DNA from 3 places in the Streptomyces sp. NPDC001002 genome. Region 1 is predicted to be linked to each of the others. Evidence: riboswitches for the same ligand, from Rfam matches in the RefSeq annotation. Region 1 holds a riboswitch; each other region holds the start of a gene.
The links. Region 1 has a riboswitch for S-adenosylmethionine ahead of ACWDR3_RS42610 (aminotransferase class V-fold PLP-dependent enzyme). Riboswitches for the same ligand answer to the same signal wherever they lie in the genome.

Region 1 (5,207 bases):
ATCCTGGTCTTCTACCACAAGCACACGCAGTTCGCGGGCCCCGGAAAGACGAACAACAACGTCGTCGGCATGCCGCTGCTGCCGGTCTACATGGCCAAGGCCGGAGGCTTCTTCTTCCTGGTCTTCGGTGTCATCGCGGCCGTCGCGGCGATCGCCTCGATCAACCCGATCTGGGCCATGGGCCCCTACCGGCCGGACATGGTCTCCACGGGCGCCCAGCCCGACTGGTACATGGGCTTCTCCGAGGGCCTGATCCGTGTCATGCCGGGCTGGGAGATCAACGCCTGGGGCCACACGCTCGTCCTGGGCGTGTTCATCCCGCTGGTGATCTTCCCGCTGGTCCTGGTCTCGATCGCGGTCTACCCGTTCATCGAGTCCTGGGTCACCGGCGACAAGCGCGAGCACCACATCCTGGACCGTCCACGCAACGTCCCGACGCGTACCGCGTTCGGCGCCGCCTGGATCTCCTGGTACTTCGTCCTGCTCGTCGGTGGCGGCAACGACCTCTGGGCCACGCACTTCCACCTGTCGATCAACTCGATCACCTGGTTCGTGCGCATCGGCTTCTTCGTCGTGCCGGTCCTGGTGTTCGTCGCCACCAAGCGGATCTGCCTGGGCCTGCAGCGCCGGGACCGCGACAAGGTGCTGCACGGCCGCGAGTCGGGCATCATCAAGCGCCTGCCGCACGGTGAGTTCATCGAGGTGCACGAGCCGCTCAGCCAGGACGCGCTGCACACGCTCACCGCGCACGAGCAGTACGTGCCGGCCGCGATCGGCGCGACCGTCGACGAGAACGGCGTCGAGCGCAAGGTGAAGGGCTCCGAGAAGCTGCGCGCCAAGCTGAGCGAGGCGTACTACGGCGAGGAGTCCCAGATCCCCAAGCCCACCGTCGAGGAGTACAAGGAGATCACGAGCGGCCACGGCCACCACTGATCGCTGAGGCGTCGCCACGCCACAGTCGAAGGGCCCCGTCCGAACACCGGACGGGGCCCTTCGCCGTGCCACGCGCTGGATAGGGTGGGGCACGTCTTGTGAAGCATCTTCTACGACACCCAGGAGCGGCCGTATGAGCGCTGTGACCCCCGCTGGAGGCGACACCGCGGCGGGCCGTTCCTGGCCCGAGGTACTGAACTCCCTGCTGTACGGCAAGGACCAGGACGCCGACGCGACCTTCTGGGCGATGGACCAGATCATGCGCGGCGAGGCGACGGACGCGCAGATCGCCGGGTTCGTGGTGGCGCTGCGGGCCAAGGGCGAGACCGTCGAGGAGATCACCGGTCTGGTGCGCGCGATGTACGCGCACGCCAACGTGATCGAGGTGTCCGGGAAGACGGTGGACATCGTCGGCACCGGTGGCGACGGCGCGAAGACGGTGAACATCTCCACGATGTCCTCGATCGTGATCGCCGGCACGGGTGCGAAGGTCGTCAAGCACGGCAACCGGGCCGCGTCCTCCGCGTCCGGCGCCTCCGACGTCCTGGAACGGCTCGGCGTCAACCTGGAGCTGACCCCCAAGCGGGTGGCCGAGGTCGCCGAGGAGGCCGGGATCACCTTCTGCTTCGCGATCAAGTTCCACCCGGCCCTGCGTCACGCGGGCGCCGCGCGCGGCCAGTTGGGCATCCGTACGGTCTTCAACGCGCTGGGCCCGCTGACCAACCCCGCCAAGGTGCGGGCCCAGGCGGTCGGGGTCGCCGACCCGCGGATGGCGCCCATCATCGCGGGCGTCTTCGCCGAGCGCGGCAACTCCTCCCTGGTGTTCCGCGGCGACGACGGCCTCGACGAGCTGACGACCACGGCCACCTCCCGGGTGTGGATCGTCCGCGACGGCAAGGTCACCGAGGAGTCCTTCGACCCCCGTGACGTGGGCCTCCCGCTGGTCCCCGTGGAGGCCCTGCGCGGCGCCGACCCCGAGTTCAACGCGGGCGTCGCCCGCCGGCTCCTGGACGGCGAGACGGGCCCCGTGCGGGACGCCGTACTCCTGAACTCGGCGGCCGCGCTGGTGGCCCTGGAGCCGGGTGACGGGCCGCTGGCGGACCAGCTCCGGGCCGGGATGGCGAAGGCGGCGGAGTCGATCGACTCGGGCGCCGCCAAGCGGACCCTGGAGCGCTGGTCGGCGGCCAGCAACGCGTAGCACCACGGCGGTCGTCGTCCCGCGATCCGGACACGGGTTGCGGGACGACGATCACCTCACGTAAGTTTTTGGACCAGGTCATGAGTGACAGTCATGAGGCCCCGGCCGACTGTCCGGCAACCCTCCGTCCGTGGCGGGGTGCCCCGGGTGAAGACCAGGCCGTAGGCAGCGAGGTCTGCGGCAAGCGCGGGCCCCTCGAAAGACACCAGGGGTCCTGGTCATCGAGGGAGTACTCCGTGAGCAAGCGAATGCGATAGGGCGCCGAGCCCCGCCTCCGCACATCCCCTTTCACCCTCCTCCGTGTTTGAGCCCTGCGCGCTCGCACGGCGGAACCGCCTTGCCTCTCACGGGAGTTCGCCATGTCTGTCTCCACCGCTGCCGCCGCCCCGACCATTTGTGCCCAGCTGCCCGTTCTGGGCCGGGACGTCACCGTCCCGCTCGTCACGGGCGGCGAAGTCACCTACGCGGCGCTCGACTACGCGGCCAGCGCCCCCGCCCTCCAGCGCGTCTGGGACGACGTGGCGGCCTACGCCCCCTACTACGGCAGCGTCCACCGCGGTGCCGGCTACCTCTCGCAGCTCTCCACGGACCTCTTCGAGAACGCCCGCCGGACGGTCGAGGAGTTCCTGGACTGCCGCCCCGACGACCAGCTGATCTTCACCCGCTCGACCACGGACTCCCTCAACCTGCTCGCCGCCGCTCTGCCCGCCGACTGCCAGGTCTTCGTCTTCGAGACCGAGCACCACGCCTCGCTGCTGCCCTGGCAGGACGCCCGCGTCACCTACCTCAACGCCCCGCGCACCCCGGCCCAGGCCGTCGAGACCCTGGAGCAGGCCCTCGCAAACCGAGACCCCTACGGCCCGGCCCTGGTCTGCGTCACCGGCGCCTCGAACGTCACCGGCGAGCTGTGGCCGGTACGGGAGTTGGCGGCCGCGGCCCATGCCCACGGCGCCCGCATCGTCCTGGACGCCGCCCAACTCGCCCCGCACCACCCGGTCTCCGTCCAGGACCTCGACGTCGACTGGATCGCCTTCTCCGGCCACAAGCTGTACGCCCCCTTCGGTTCCGGCGTCCTGGCCGGCCGCGCCGACTGGCTCCAGGCGGCCGACCCCTACCTCGCGGGCGGCGGCGCCAGCCGCAAGGTCGCCCGGCGCGAGGACGGGGGAGTGGAGGTGGAGTGGCACGACAGCGCCGCGAGGCATGAAGCGGGCTCGCCCAACGTGATCGGCGCCTACTCCATCGCGTCGGCCTGCAAGGCGCTGACCGAGGCGGGCTTCGACACGCTGGTCGCGCGCGAGCAGCACCTGATCGGGAAGGTACGGGCGGGCCTGGCGGAAGTCCCGGAGGTGAAGGTCCTGTCCCTCTTCGGCGACGACGCCCCGCGCGTGGGCGTGATCTCCTTCGTCGTCGACGGCTGGAACAGCTCCCACTTCGCCGCCGCACTCTCCGCCGAGTACGGCATCGGCGTCCGCGACGGCCTCTTCTGCGCCCACCCCTTGCTCCGCACCCTCCTGGGCACCGACCCCCAGACCCAGGGCGAATGTGGCGCCCCCGAGGCGGCCCCGGGCGAGAAGTCCCTCAACGCAATCCGAGTGAGCTTCGGCGCGGGCACCCCCGACGAGCACGTGGAGCGCTTCATCGGCGCGGTCAAGGAACTGGTGACCGACGGCGCCAAGTGGAAGTACACAACGGAGAACGGCCGCTGCGTCCCGACTGTGTGAGGAGTTTCGGTCCGGAGGCGGTCTTCAGGTGGTCAGGAGTCCAACCCGATCGCAAAAGCCGCCTCCAGGTCATGCTGGGAGTACGTCCGAAACGCCACATGCGTATCGGTCCCCTCAACCCCGGGAATCTTGCTGATCCGCCCCGGGATCACCTCGGCGAGATCCTCGTGCTCCTTGACCCGAACCATCGCGATCAAGTCATACGTACCCGTCACGGAGAACACCTCGCTCACAGATTCCAGCGAGGCAATCGACTCCGCGATCTCAGGGATCCGGTCCACGCTGGTCTTGATGAGGACGATCGCGGTGATCACGGCTGGTTCTCTCCCTCGGGGGCCGGAGCTGGGGCGGCCTTCACTCTAGTCGTACGGCGGAATCGGGCCCACGCGTAGCCGAAGCCCAGCGAGAAGCCCACCAGGTGTGCCAGATACGCCACCCCGGGCCCCTGCTCCGCCCGCCCCGCCGCCACCCACTGCAGCGCCGCCCAGAACGGCAGCACCACCCACGCCGGAAACCGCATCGGCAGAAAGAACAGGAACGGCAGCAGGCTCGTCACCCGCGCCCCGGGGAACAGGTACAGAAACGCACCGAGGATCGCCGAGATCGCCCCCGACGCCCCCACCAGGGACTGGTCGGAGGAGGAGTTGGCGGCCGCGTACCCCAGCAGGGCGAGATAGCCGCAGACCAGGTAGAAGAGCGTGAACTGCACGCGGCCCATCCGCTCCTCGGTCATCACGCCGAAGACGTAGAGGAAGAGCATGTTGCCGAGCAGGTGGATCCAGCTGCCGTGGATGAAGAGGGCCGTCGCGGGGGTGAGGGCGGAGCCGGCCGGGTCCGCGAAGAGGTCCGCCGGGACCACGCCCCAGCGGTGGAAATAGGCCCGCTGCGCGGCGAGCAGCGCGTCCCCGGAGCCGTAGGCCGGATTCAGACCCGAGGCCGGACCGGCCGCGAAGACCAGGCAACAGGCCGCGATCAGGCCGTACGTCACCGGTGCCGACGGCATCCGGACCGTTCTGAACGTCCTGCCGACCGTCGCGCTCCAGTTGCTGATCATGGACACAGAGCATGGCGTAACGGGACGCACACGCACAGACCGCCTCGCCGCCGCGGACGGACGGGCGGCGAGTACGCGCCAGGCCGTAGGGTTACGAGCCACACGCACCGGGGAAGCCGGGCGTCACGGACACTAGAAGGAAAGCGGACAGTCACGATGACGGTTCCCCTGCCCACCGCGGCCACGCGGTGGCGCTGCACCCTGTGCGGCAACCTCACGCGTTTCGACGTGACGCGCTCGTCGAAGGTCGTCGAGTACGTCCATCTCGACCTCGCCGGCGAGCCGAGGGTCGAGGAGCGCG
Region 2 (5,207 bases), on a different contig from region 1:
GGTCGTCATTGTCGGTGATGGCGTGGAAGCCGGCCACGTCGACGGGGTAGCGGGCGGCGCGGCCGACGCGCTCGGCGAAGTGGGCGTGCGGGCCGGTGAGCGCGGCCCAGGCCGGGTTGTCCAGGACGTGGGAGGTGGTGGTGTCGAGACTGGCGGTGGAAGACATCGGGTGACGGCTCCGGTACTGGTCGCACGGGTCGGGGACCCTGCCGGGACGCGGCGGGGTCCCCTTGCGGAGAGGGTGGGTCAGGAGTCGCTGAGGGGCAGTCCGGGCGGGTTGACCTCGGACTTGGCGACGGCCTCGTTGGAGAGGTTCCAGGCGGCCAGCCACTTGGCGTACTGCCCGTTCTTGATCAGGTAGTTGATCGCGTCGGCCAGCGGCTTGGCGAGGCCGCTGTCCTTCTTCGCGGTGGCCGCGATCAGGCCCTGGAGGGAGGAGCCGGCGCCGGAGTACGTGCCCGCGTTGCGGACCGCCTTGGCCGTGCCCTTGGTCGAGGAGACCTGGTAGGCGACCGAGGGGTTCGGCGAGAGGTAGGCGTCGATCTTCCCGGAGGTCAGCGCGAGGTAGGTGCTGTTGTTGTCCTGGAAGTACTTGACCGTGAGCGCCTTCTTGCCCTCGGCGGCGAGCTTCTTCTTCCACTCCAGGAGGATCCGCTCCTGGTTGGTGCCCGCGCCCACGGCGACGGTCTTGCCGGCGAGGTTCTCGTAATTGCCGTCGAAGTTCCAGGAGTTGTCGGCCTTCACCGCGAAGCCGAGGTTGTCCTCGCGGTAGGAGGCGAACTCGTACTTCGCCTTGCGCTCCTCGGTGTCGGTCACGTTGGAGAAGGCGACCTGGACCTTGCCGCTGTCCAGGCCGATGAAGAGGTTCTCCCAAGTGGAGTTCTTCAGCTCGGGCTTGAGGCCGAGGACGGCGGCGACCAGACGGCCGATGTCGGTCTCCGAACCGGTGAGGGTCTTCTGGTCCGAGCCGACGTAACCGAGCGGCGGGGAGCCGGCGGGCAGAAAGCCGACACCGATCTCCAACTTGCCGCTCTTGGCTATGTCCTTGGGCAACTCGGCGCTGATCGACTTCACTTCGGAGACCTTCAGCGTGGTCTCCTTGGCGGCGCCGAGGGACAGGGCACCCACGGTGACCGAACCGGCGGCCGCGTTGTCGGTCGTGGTGGCCGCGTCGCTGTCTCCCCCGCAGGCGGCGAGCCCGCCGGCGAGAGCGGCGACGACGGTGCCGGCGGTGAGTCCGCGAGTGAGTCTGCTGCGAAGGCTGAGGGGAGACATGGCTGTTCCTAGGTTCGGTGTTCGGGACGGTGGAAGAGGGCGAAAGGTGCTGGAGGTGCGGGGGGTCAGAGGACCTTGCTGAGGAAGTCGCGGGTCCGTTCGTGCTGCGGCTTGTCGAGGACCTCGTGCGGCGGGCCCTGCTCGACGATCTTTCCGCCGTCGATGAAGACGACCCGGTCGGCGACCTCGCGGGCGAAGCCGATCTCGTGGGTGACGATGACGAGGGTGGTGCCGCTGGTCGCCAAGTCCTTGATGACGGCGAGGACTTCGCCGACGAGTTCGGGGTCGAGGGCGGAGGTCGGCTCGTCGAAGAGGATGACGCCGGGGCGCAGGGCGAGGGCGCGGGCGATGGCGACGCGCTGCTGCTGGCCGCCGGACAGCTGGCGCGGATAGGCGCCGGCCTTCTCGCCGAGCCCGACCCGGCCGAGCAACTCGCGGGCCAGTTCCAGGGCTTCGGGCTTGCCGAGCCGGCCGGTGGCCACCGGTGCCGCGGCCACGTTGTCGAGGACGGTCAGGTGCGGGAACAGGTTGAAGTTCTGGAAGACGAACCCGATCCGGCTGCGCTGGGCGCGGATGGCCCGCTCGCTGAGCTCCTTCAGCCGCTCCCCCTGCCTCTTCACGCCGATCAGTTCGCCGTTGACGCTGACGTAGCCGATCTCCGGCTTCTCCAGGTGGTTGATGACCCGCAGCAGCGTGGACTTGCCAGAGCCGGACGGGCCGAGGATGACGGTGACCTCGCCGGGCCGCACGGTCAGGTCGACGCCGTCCAGCACCCGGTGGGCGCCGTACCACTTGTGCACGTCGTGCACCTCCACGGCGGCGGGCGTGATGTCGGTCGGCGGTTCGAGGGTCTGGGCGCTCATATCGCGGCCTCCCGGCGGATGCGGGCCCGCAGATCGGTGAGGCCGGTGCGGAGCTTCTGGATCGGGGTCGGCGGCAGGGAGCGCGTGGCGCCCCGGGCGTAGTACCGCTCGACGTAGAACTGGATGACGGACACCACGCTGGTCAGGATCAGGTACCAGACGGTGACGACCAGGAGCAGCGGGACGATGTCGCCGGGGTAGGTGGAGCCCATCGTCTGCGCGGAGCCGAACAGGTCGAGCAGAGAGACGTAGAAGACCAGCGAGGTGCTCTTGATCAGGCCGATCAGCTGGTTGACGTAGTTCGGGGTGATGGAGCGCAGCGCCTGCGGGAAGACGATCCGGCGGAACTGGTAGCTCTTGGGCAGGCCGAGGGCGGAGGCCGCCTCGTGCTGGCCCTGGTCGACGGAGAGGATGCCGCCGCGGACCACTTCGGCCGCGTAGGCCGCCTCGTTGAGACTCAGGCCGATGACGGCGACGACCATGTCCGTGGCCAGCCTCGACTCGTCGAAGGAGAAGAAGGCCGGCCCGAAGGGGACGCCGACGCTCAACGTCTTGTAGAGGGCGCTGAAGTTGTAGAGGAAGAGCAGTACCACGATCAGCGGGATCGAGCGCAGGGCCCAGACGTAGGTCCAGCTCACCGCGCGCAGCACCGGCGACCTGGAGAGTCTGGCCAGGGCGAGCAGGATGCCGCCGAGGAGGCCCAACACGGCGCTGTAGGCGGCCACTTCGAGGGTGATGAGCAGCCCGTCGAGGATGGTCGGCCGCAGGAACCAGTACCCGAAGCGGTCCCACTGGTAGAACGGGTTGGTCGCCAGGCCGTGCACGAACTGGGCCGCGAGGACCAGCACGACCGCGGTGGCGATCCAGCGCCCCGGCCGGCGCAGCGGCTGAACTCGCTGTGCGGTGAGGGGTTTTGACGGTTCGTCGGCAGGCGGTGCCTCGGCGAGGGACACGGCGGCGCCAGGGGGTTCACTCATGGTGGGCTCCGGCAGGTTCGGACACCCCGCACCGCGGCGGTGGACGCGCGACGGCGGGCGGCGCGCGCGGGTGCACGGGGCTGGGGGCGGGGAGGGGAACTGCACACCGGCGGAGGCGGGTGTGCGTCAGAGGTGCGCGGGCTGGGTGGTCGTCAGCCCCGACAGCGGGCACGGCCCGGTGCGGTACACAGTGCGCTGCTGACCCGGAGCAGATCGACGGCGCGGTCGGCGACGAACAGGTTCGCGTACGACAGTACGCAGCCCTGCGGGCGGCATGCGGCCGTCCTGGGAGCTGCGTACATGGCGTCACCTGTCACTGTCGGAGGCCCCCGGAAGGGGCCGCGCGCTTACCGAAACGTCATCCGGTCCGGTCGTCACCTGGGGCACCCCACCGCGGTGCGAGGGTTGCCGGTCAGCAAGCCAGGGCTTGTCGCTGACACTCATGACCGTTCTGGGCGATATTCAAGACACTTGCCCGAACGAATGTCAACGCCGGTCCACGAAGTGGAACGGCTACGGGACTGCTAGTGGGCCGCGTGGGCAGCCCAGTCGAGGATCTGTACGGCCGCGCCGGCCGCCTCCAGTCCCCGGCAGCGGGCGTGATGGCGGCGGGCGATGCCGTCCAGGTCGAGATGGGTGCCGAAGGCCGGGTGGGCGGCCAGCCGGCGGGCGTACGCCCACAGGGTGGGGTGGTCGGCGATGCGCTCGACCGCGCAGGCGTCCAGGTGATGGCGGTGCACGGTGTCGAGTTGGACCAGCGTGACCCACAACTCGACGTCGGCGGCGGTGATCTGATCCCGGATCATGTGGTCGCGGCCGACGAGCCAGCGCTCCAGAGCGCCCAGCGATTCCAGCAGCGCCTCAAGGGCCGCGTCGCGCTCCGCCTGCTCGATGCCGGACTGTCCGGCGCGCTGGGCGGCTCCCTCGATGTCCTGTGCGCACATCCGCTCGACGGCCTCGATCTCCGACTCCGCGCCGCACGGGTACAGCGAGAGCCGGTCGGCGCCGAAGCGGCGGGCGAGGTCGCGGGTGATGTCCGGAGCGTGCGTGCTGACGATCCGCCCGGACCAGTCGTCGCTGAGGACGGGTCCGACGGCCGGTCCTGAGTAGCGGTGGGCGCTCGCCTCGTACAGCGGGCGCAGCACGGAGTGGCCGTCCTGCGGGGAGTCGGGAACGGCGGGCAGATAGGTCGCCGGACAGACGGTGTCCAGGCCGAGCAGGCTGTGGGTGACGGCGATGCGCAGGCCGTCGGGACACGCGGTGGACAGATGGAGGCGGTAGCGGCGCGGAACGGCGTAGTGGCCGCTGCGCGGATCGCCGCCGATGCGGCCCCGGAAGGCGGGCGTGGACGGAGTGGTGGTGTGGGCGGCCAGCGGTGTGACGGACATGACTCTCCCCGGGAGCGGGCGCGGACGTACGCGCGGCGGAAGCGACGTCGGACGGGAAGGGGCCGGGCTCAGCCGTGCGTGGCGGACGGACGACGCCGGTGGCGTCCGGTCGCGGGACGACGCGTGGGCGTCGCGGGCACGGGAGGGGCGCGGCTCAGCCGAGGCGGCTGATCGCGCTGCAGACGCGCAGCAGATCGATGTGGCGGCGGGAGGTGAGGAGAGGCGAGCGGCTCACGCGTACGGTGACCGGTCCAAGGCGCCTCATGTCATTCCCTACCTGTTCACTAGGATTCCCTTCTGGAGTGTCGATCCCCCTGGCTGCGGCGTCAAGAGGGCGTCCACCGACCGGTCGGTGTCCCGTTCGCTTCCGGTGCCCCCATCGGTCTCCGGTGTCCCGTTCAGTTCACGTCGGCCCGGGCGGCGTCGTCGTCCGTCGGGCTGTCGGTGAGGAAGCCGCCGGACTGGTGGCGCCACAGCTTGGCGTAGGCGCCTTCGGAGGCGAGCAGTTCCTGGTGCGTGCCCTGCTCGACGATCCGTCCGCGGTCCAGGACCACGAGGCGGTCCATGCCGGCGACCGTGCTCAGCCGGTGCGCGACCACGAGCGCCGTGCGCCCCTCCATGAGCCGCCACAGCGCTTCCTGGACGAGGACTTCGCTCTCCGAGTCGAGCGCGCTGGTCGCCTCGTCGAGGAGCAGGATCGGCGC
Region 3 (5,207 bases), on a different contig from region 1:
CGCCGGGGCGGTGGCAGCCAGCGGGCCGCGAGGACCAGGGTGACCACCGCGCACGGTGCGCTCAGCAGGAGGCAGTACCGCCAGCCGGCCCCGGGTCCGAGCCCGGCGACCAGCACGCCGCCGAGCGGCGGCCCGAGTGCCGCGGCGACACCGCCCGTCACCGCGTACAGCCCCAGGGCCCGGCCGCGGTCGAGCCCGTGGAACACGTCCTGGATGGTGCCGATCACCTGGGAGTTGACGAGCCCGGCGGCGGCGCCCTGCACCAGCCGCGCACCGATCACGATGCCCGGACCGCCACCGGTCGCGGCCGTCACCCCCGCCAGGAGGAAGACGGCCATGCCGACGATGAAGAACCGCTTGCGTCCGTGCAGGTCGCCGAGGCTGCCGCCGGGCACGAGGGCCAGGCCGAAGGCGAGTGAGTAACCGGCCACGATCCACTGGACGTCCGCCGCACCGGCCCCGAGCGAGTGCCGCATGCTCGGAACGGCGATGTTCAGAACTGCCTGGTCCAGCAGGGTGGTTGCCCCTGCGGCCATGCACACCAGCAGTACGCGCCGGGTGGCGCGGTCTTGTCCCGGGAGCATTCAGACGTCCGTCACACCACGCTCACCGGATGCCGTACCACCGCGTCGAACAGGTAGCCCTGCGTGTTGGGCACGGCGAGGTCCGGTTGCGTACGGCCGGCCGTGTCCGTGGCGCGGGCCAGCAGCTGGGTGGCACCGGGTGCCTCGGGGTGCCAGTTCAGGGACCAGCGGGTCCATGTGCCGGTGCGGGGACGGTCGTGCAGGTGGGCGCGCCGCCAGTTCGCGCCGCCGTCGGTGCTGATGTCGACGTGGTCCACGGCGCCCGCGCCCGACCACGACCGCCCGTGCAGCACGTGCCGGTGTCCCGCCGCGAACGTGGCCCCGCTCGCCAGCTCGAAGGCGCTCTTGGTGGCCTGCCGGGTGAGCGGCGCGCTGCCGCCTTCCGGGTAGGACGGGCCGAACAGGCGGTAGAACGTGGTGTTCCAGGGCGAGAGGAGCGGCTGCGCGGACACCTCGATGTCGCCGACCCACTTGATCGACGCGATCCCCACCCAGGACGGCACCAGCACCCGCACCGGGTACCCGTGGTCGTACGGCAGCGGCTCGCCGTTCATCTCGTACGCGAGCAGCACGTCGTCCAGCGCCTTGGCCAGCGGCAGCGGACGGCGTACCCGGCCCAGGCTCTCGCCGCCGCTGACGTAATCGGCGTCCAGGCCCCGCGGTTGCACGTCCACGGCGTTCCGGGACAGTCCGGCCCTGCGCAGTACGTCGGCCAGGCGCACCCCGCGCCAGCGGGCGACGCCGATCGCGCCCAGGGTCCACGCGGTGCCGGTGACCGTCTCGCCCTGCTGGTTCGTGTAGTAGGAGCGGCCGTTTCCGGCGCACTCGACGAAGGCGGTACGGGTGACGGCGGGCAGGGCACGCAGGTCGTCGTACCCGAACTCCACCGGCCGGTCCTCACTGGGAGTGCCGCGCAGCCCGCTCCCCCACAGCCGCAACCGCCAGTCGTCGGCGTCCAGGACGGGGGTGGCGGTGTGGTTGCGTACGAAGAAGAGGTCGTTGGGGGTGTGGTGGCCGGTTCCGCGCAGCGCCTCCCAGCGGGTCTCGGCGTTGGTGCCGCGCTCGATGAACCACTCGGGCGGCAGGGGTTTGACGATCCCGGGGACCGCGGCGCGGGCGGGCCGGGTGCCGCCGAGCGCGGTCCCGGCGGCGGTGGCGGCGAGCAGGGTGAGCAGCCGCCGGCGGGTGACGCCGTCGGCTCTGGCCTCACCGGCCAGCCACTGGCGCAGTCTGCGGCGGTCGTAGTCCGTTTCGTGGCGGTGGCCGAGCGGGATCGCGGGTGTCGGCATGGCGTGTCCTCGTCTTGTCCGAGCGAAGCGTGCGGGCGGCACGGAGGATCGCGAGACGTGCCGGCGGATGCTCAACCGGCCTGTGCGGCACGGCTGTTGGCAGAGGTGCGAGGAGGTGCTCGATCAGCCGGTCGGTCGACACAGCGCGGCGGCGACGCGGACAAGGTCCACGGCACGGCGGCGGGTCAGCGACTGCGACAACGGCATGGCGGGATGCAAACACGCGCAGCGGAGGGTGTCAACGAGGCGTCCGCGTCAGGCCGGAACGGCAGCGCGGGGAGGGTGGTTGACGGGTGAAGGGCTCCATTGACGTACGACGACGTCGATCCGTACGATCGCGGTCGGCATCGAGTGTCAGCGTCAAGCCCTGGCTTGCTGACCGGCAACCCTCCGACGCGGTGGGGTGCTCCAGGTGAAAGCCCGGCAGGATCACCGACGATCTCTGCAAGCGCGGGACCCCGTGGCCGGGGGCGGAGATGTGGAGGACGGTCGTGCGACACAGCAGTGACCTGAACGCCTTCTCCCGGCTCTCCCGTCGGCGTCACATCGACCTTCAGCGCTTCACCAGCTGTCTCTGTCGCGGCTGACGGCTTATCTGCGTCGCAGCTGACCGCCACGACCGCGTCCGTCCGACGTCCGTCGCGGCCCGTAGCCACTCCCCCCTGACTCCCTGAACTCCCCTGCCCCGTCATCGGCGTTGCGCCGACCGGTGCGGCATGCCCGCGCGCAGCCGTGCTCCGCGGGGCGGCACACGACGGGCGACACACGACCAGTGACACGAGCAGTGACACGAGTAGGAGCACCCTCCGTGAGAGCACATCCGGATTTCCGACCCACTCGATGGACGGCACTGGCCGCCCTTCTGACCACCAGTGTCCTGTTGACCGCCTGCGGCTCCGGCGGCTCCGACAGCGGCAGCGGCAGCGGCCCGGCGAAGTCCGGTGGTTCGTTGACCTTCGCGGTGGGTTCCGACGCCGGCTGCGTGGACCCGCAGCAGGTCGGCAGCAACGACAGCATCTACTCCGTACGTCAGACCGTCGACTCGCTGACAGACCAGGACCCCCAGACCGGCAAGATCGTGCCATGGCTGGCCAAGAGCTGGGACATCAACGCCGACGCGACGACGTTCACGTTCCATCTGCGCTCGGGGGTCACCTTCAGCGACGGTTCCCAGCTGACCGCGCAGGTCGTCAAGGACAATTTCGACGCGGTGCCGAAGCTCGGCGCCCTGGGGGTACTCGCCCAGGGCTATCTGAGCGGCGTCAAGAGCACCACCGTGGTCGACCCGCTCACCGTCAAGGTGGCCTTCAAGCAGCCCAACGCCCAGTTCCTGCAGGCCACTTCGACCCACTCCCTGGGCATCGAGTCGTCGGCGAGCGTGAAGCGGACCCCGCAGCGGAAGTGCAGCCAGGGGGTGATCGGCTCCGGCCCGTTCGTACTGAAGCAGTACGTGCAGAACCAGTCGATCACCCTGGCCAAGCGCACCGGCTACGCCTGGGGCTCCTCGCTGTGGTCCAGGAAGGGCGAGGCCTACCTGGACCAGGTGGTGTTCAAGGTCGTGCCCGAGGCGGGGGTGCGGGCCGGCAGTCTCCAGTCCGGGCAGGTGGACGCGATCAGCAGCGTCGGCAAGGCCAACGAGGCGGCGCTCAAGGGCGGTTCGGTCACCCTCCTGCGCCGGGCCAACCCCGGGGTGGTGTTCGGCCTGGGACTCAACAACTCGCGGCCGCTGCTCAAGGACGTGAAAGTGCGCCAGGCGATCCTGGCCGCCGTCGACCGCAAGCAGATAGCCGACACCGTGTTCCCGACCGGCACCCAGCCGGCGACCAGCGTCCTCGCGCACACCACGCCCGACTACACCGACCTCTCCGCGGACCTGGCCTTCGACGCGGCCAAGGCGAAGTCCCTGCTGGACGCGGCCGGTTGGACGGCGGGCAGCGACGGCATCCGCGCCAAGGACGGCAAGAAGCTGAGCCTGACCATCAGCTGGTTCCCCAACTCGGCCACCAACCAGCCCGCGCTGGAACTGGTCCAGCAGCAGCTGAAGGCCGTCGGGATCGACGTGGTGCTCAAGCAGGGCCAGGTCAGTCAGTTCGCCACTACGCTCCAGGGCGGTGACTTCGACGCGGTGTGGAGCAACGTGACCCGCGCCGACCCGGACATCCTGCGCAGCTCCTTCTCCACCCAGCTGGCCAACTTCTACCGGCTGCCCGCCAGTTCACTGGACACGGCTCTGTCCGGCCAGGCCGCGACCGCGGACACCGCGAAGCGCAAGCAGTTGGTGGACGAGGCGCAGAAGTCGATCGTGGAGAACGCGTACAACGTGCCCGTGGTGGAACTCCAGACCCAGCTGGGCGTGTCGAAGAAGGTGCACGACCTCGACTTCGACTCGGGCAGCCGGATCCAGCTGCACGACACCTGGATCGGCTGACGCATGCGCCGCTATGCGATCAAACGGCTCGCCCAGGCGGTCGGTGTGCTGTGGGCGGCCTACACGGTGTCCTTCCTGGTGCTCGACTACCTGCCCGGCGATCCGGTCACGGCGATGGCCAGTGCCGGCATGGACTCGGGGCAGGTCGACCCGGCCCAACTGGCCGCACTGCGGCACGAGTACGGCTTCGACAAGCCGGTCCTGGCCCAGTACGCCGACTACCTCGGCCGGGCGGTGCGCGGGGACTTCGGCGACTCGGTCTCCACCGGTCGGCCGGTTTCCTCGACGCTGGCCGACGCGCTGCCCCAGACAGTGCAGTTGACCGGTGCCGCGCTGCTGCTCGCGGTGGTTCTCGGCGGTGGTCTGGCCGTGCTGGCGACCTACACCTCGCAGCGCTGGCTGCGCCAACTGCTGCTGTCCCTGCCGCCGTTGGGAGTGTCCGTCCCGACGTTCTGGACAGGTCTGCTGCTGGTGGAAACCTTCTCCTTCCGGCTGCACTGGTTCCCGGCCTTCGGCAACGACGGACTGCGCGGACTGGTCCTGCCGGCCGTGACACTGGCGATCCCGACCGGTGCGCAGGTGGCTCAGGTGCTGGCCAAGAGCCTGCTCACCGCGCTGGACCAGGCCTATGTGGAGACCGCGCGCGCCAAGGGCGCCGGCCGCTGGCGGGTCCATCTGCGGCACGCCCTGCGCAACGCGTCGCTGCCCGCGCTGACCGTCGTAGGACTGCTGGTGGGGCAGTTGATCGCCGGTTCGGTGGTCGTCGAGACGGTGTTCTCGCGTGACGGCCTCGGCCGGGTGACGGCCGCCGCTGTCACCGCTCAGGACATCCCGCTGGTCCAAGGGGTGGTGGTGTTCGGGGCGCTGATCTTCGTGGTGACGAACCTGATCGTCGACCTCGTGTAT

Region 2: it holds a riboswitch for S-adenosylmethionine, as region 1 does, so the genes downstream of both, ACWDR3_RS21505 (amino acid ABC transporter permease) here and ACWDR3_RS42610 (aminotransferase class V-fold PLP-dependent enzyme) in region 1, are expected to answer to the same signal.
Region 3: it holds a riboswitch for S-adenosylmethionine, as region 1 does, so the genes downstream of both, ACWDR3_RS11860 (putative leader peptide) here and ACWDR3_RS42610 (aminotransferase class V-fold PLP-dependent enzyme) in region 1, are expected to answer to the same signal.

What each region holds. Positions count from the first base shown of each region.
Region 1 covers NZ_JBSFLV010000185.1:5,587-10,793, reverse strand. The annotation lists gene qcrB (cytochrome bc1 complex cytochrome b subunit) at 1-933, shown strand, start outside; gene trpD (anthranilate phosphoribosyltransferase) at 1,067-2,131, shown strand; SAM riboswitch class IV at 2,208-2,324, shown strand; gene ACWDR3_RS42610 (aminotransferase class V-fold PLP-dependent enzyme) at 2,491-3,852, shown strand; gene ACWDR3_RS42605 (Lrp/AsnC family transcriptional regulator) at 3,885-4,166, opposite strand; gene ACWDR3_RS42600 (rhomboid family intramembrane serine protease) at 4,163-4,906, opposite strand; gene ACWDR3_RS42595 (hypothetical protein) at 5,063-5,207, shown strand, end outside.
Region 2 covers NZ_JBSFLV010000045.1:16,123-21,329, forward strand. The annotation lists gene ACWDR3_RS21490 (GNAT family N-acetyltransferase) at 1-166, opposite strand, end outside; gene ACWDR3_RS21495 (ABC transporter substrate-binding protein) at 247-1,275, opposite strand; gene ACWDR3_RS21500 (amino acid ABC transporter ATP-binding protein) at 1,341-2,138, opposite strand; gene ACWDR3_RS21505 (amino acid ABC transporter permease) at 2,135-3,115, opposite strand; SAM riboswitch class IV at 3,454-3,563, opposite strand; gene ACWDR3_RS21510 (glutathione S-transferase C-terminal domain-containing protein) at 3,640-4,503, opposite strand; gene ACWDR3_RS21515 (putative leader peptide) at 4,658-4,768, opposite strand; gene ACWDR3_RS21520 (ABC transporter ATP-binding protein) at 4,902-5,207, opposite strand, start outside.
Region 3 covers NZ_JBSFLV010000019.1:38,907-44,113, forward strand. The annotation lists gene ACWDR3_RS11845 (MFS transporter) at 1-584, opposite strand, end outside; gene ACWDR3_RS11850 (sulfite oxidase) at 596-1,873, opposite strand; gene ACWDR3_RS11855 (putative leader peptide) at 1,997-2,080, opposite strand; SAM riboswitch class IV at 2,217-2,330, shown strand; gene ACWDR3_RS11860 (putative leader peptide) at 2,350-2,460, shown strand; gene ACWDR3_RS11865 (ABC transporter substrate-binding protein) at 2,682-4,301, shown strand; gene ACWDR3_RS11870 (ABC transporter permease) at 4,305-5,207, shown strand, end outside.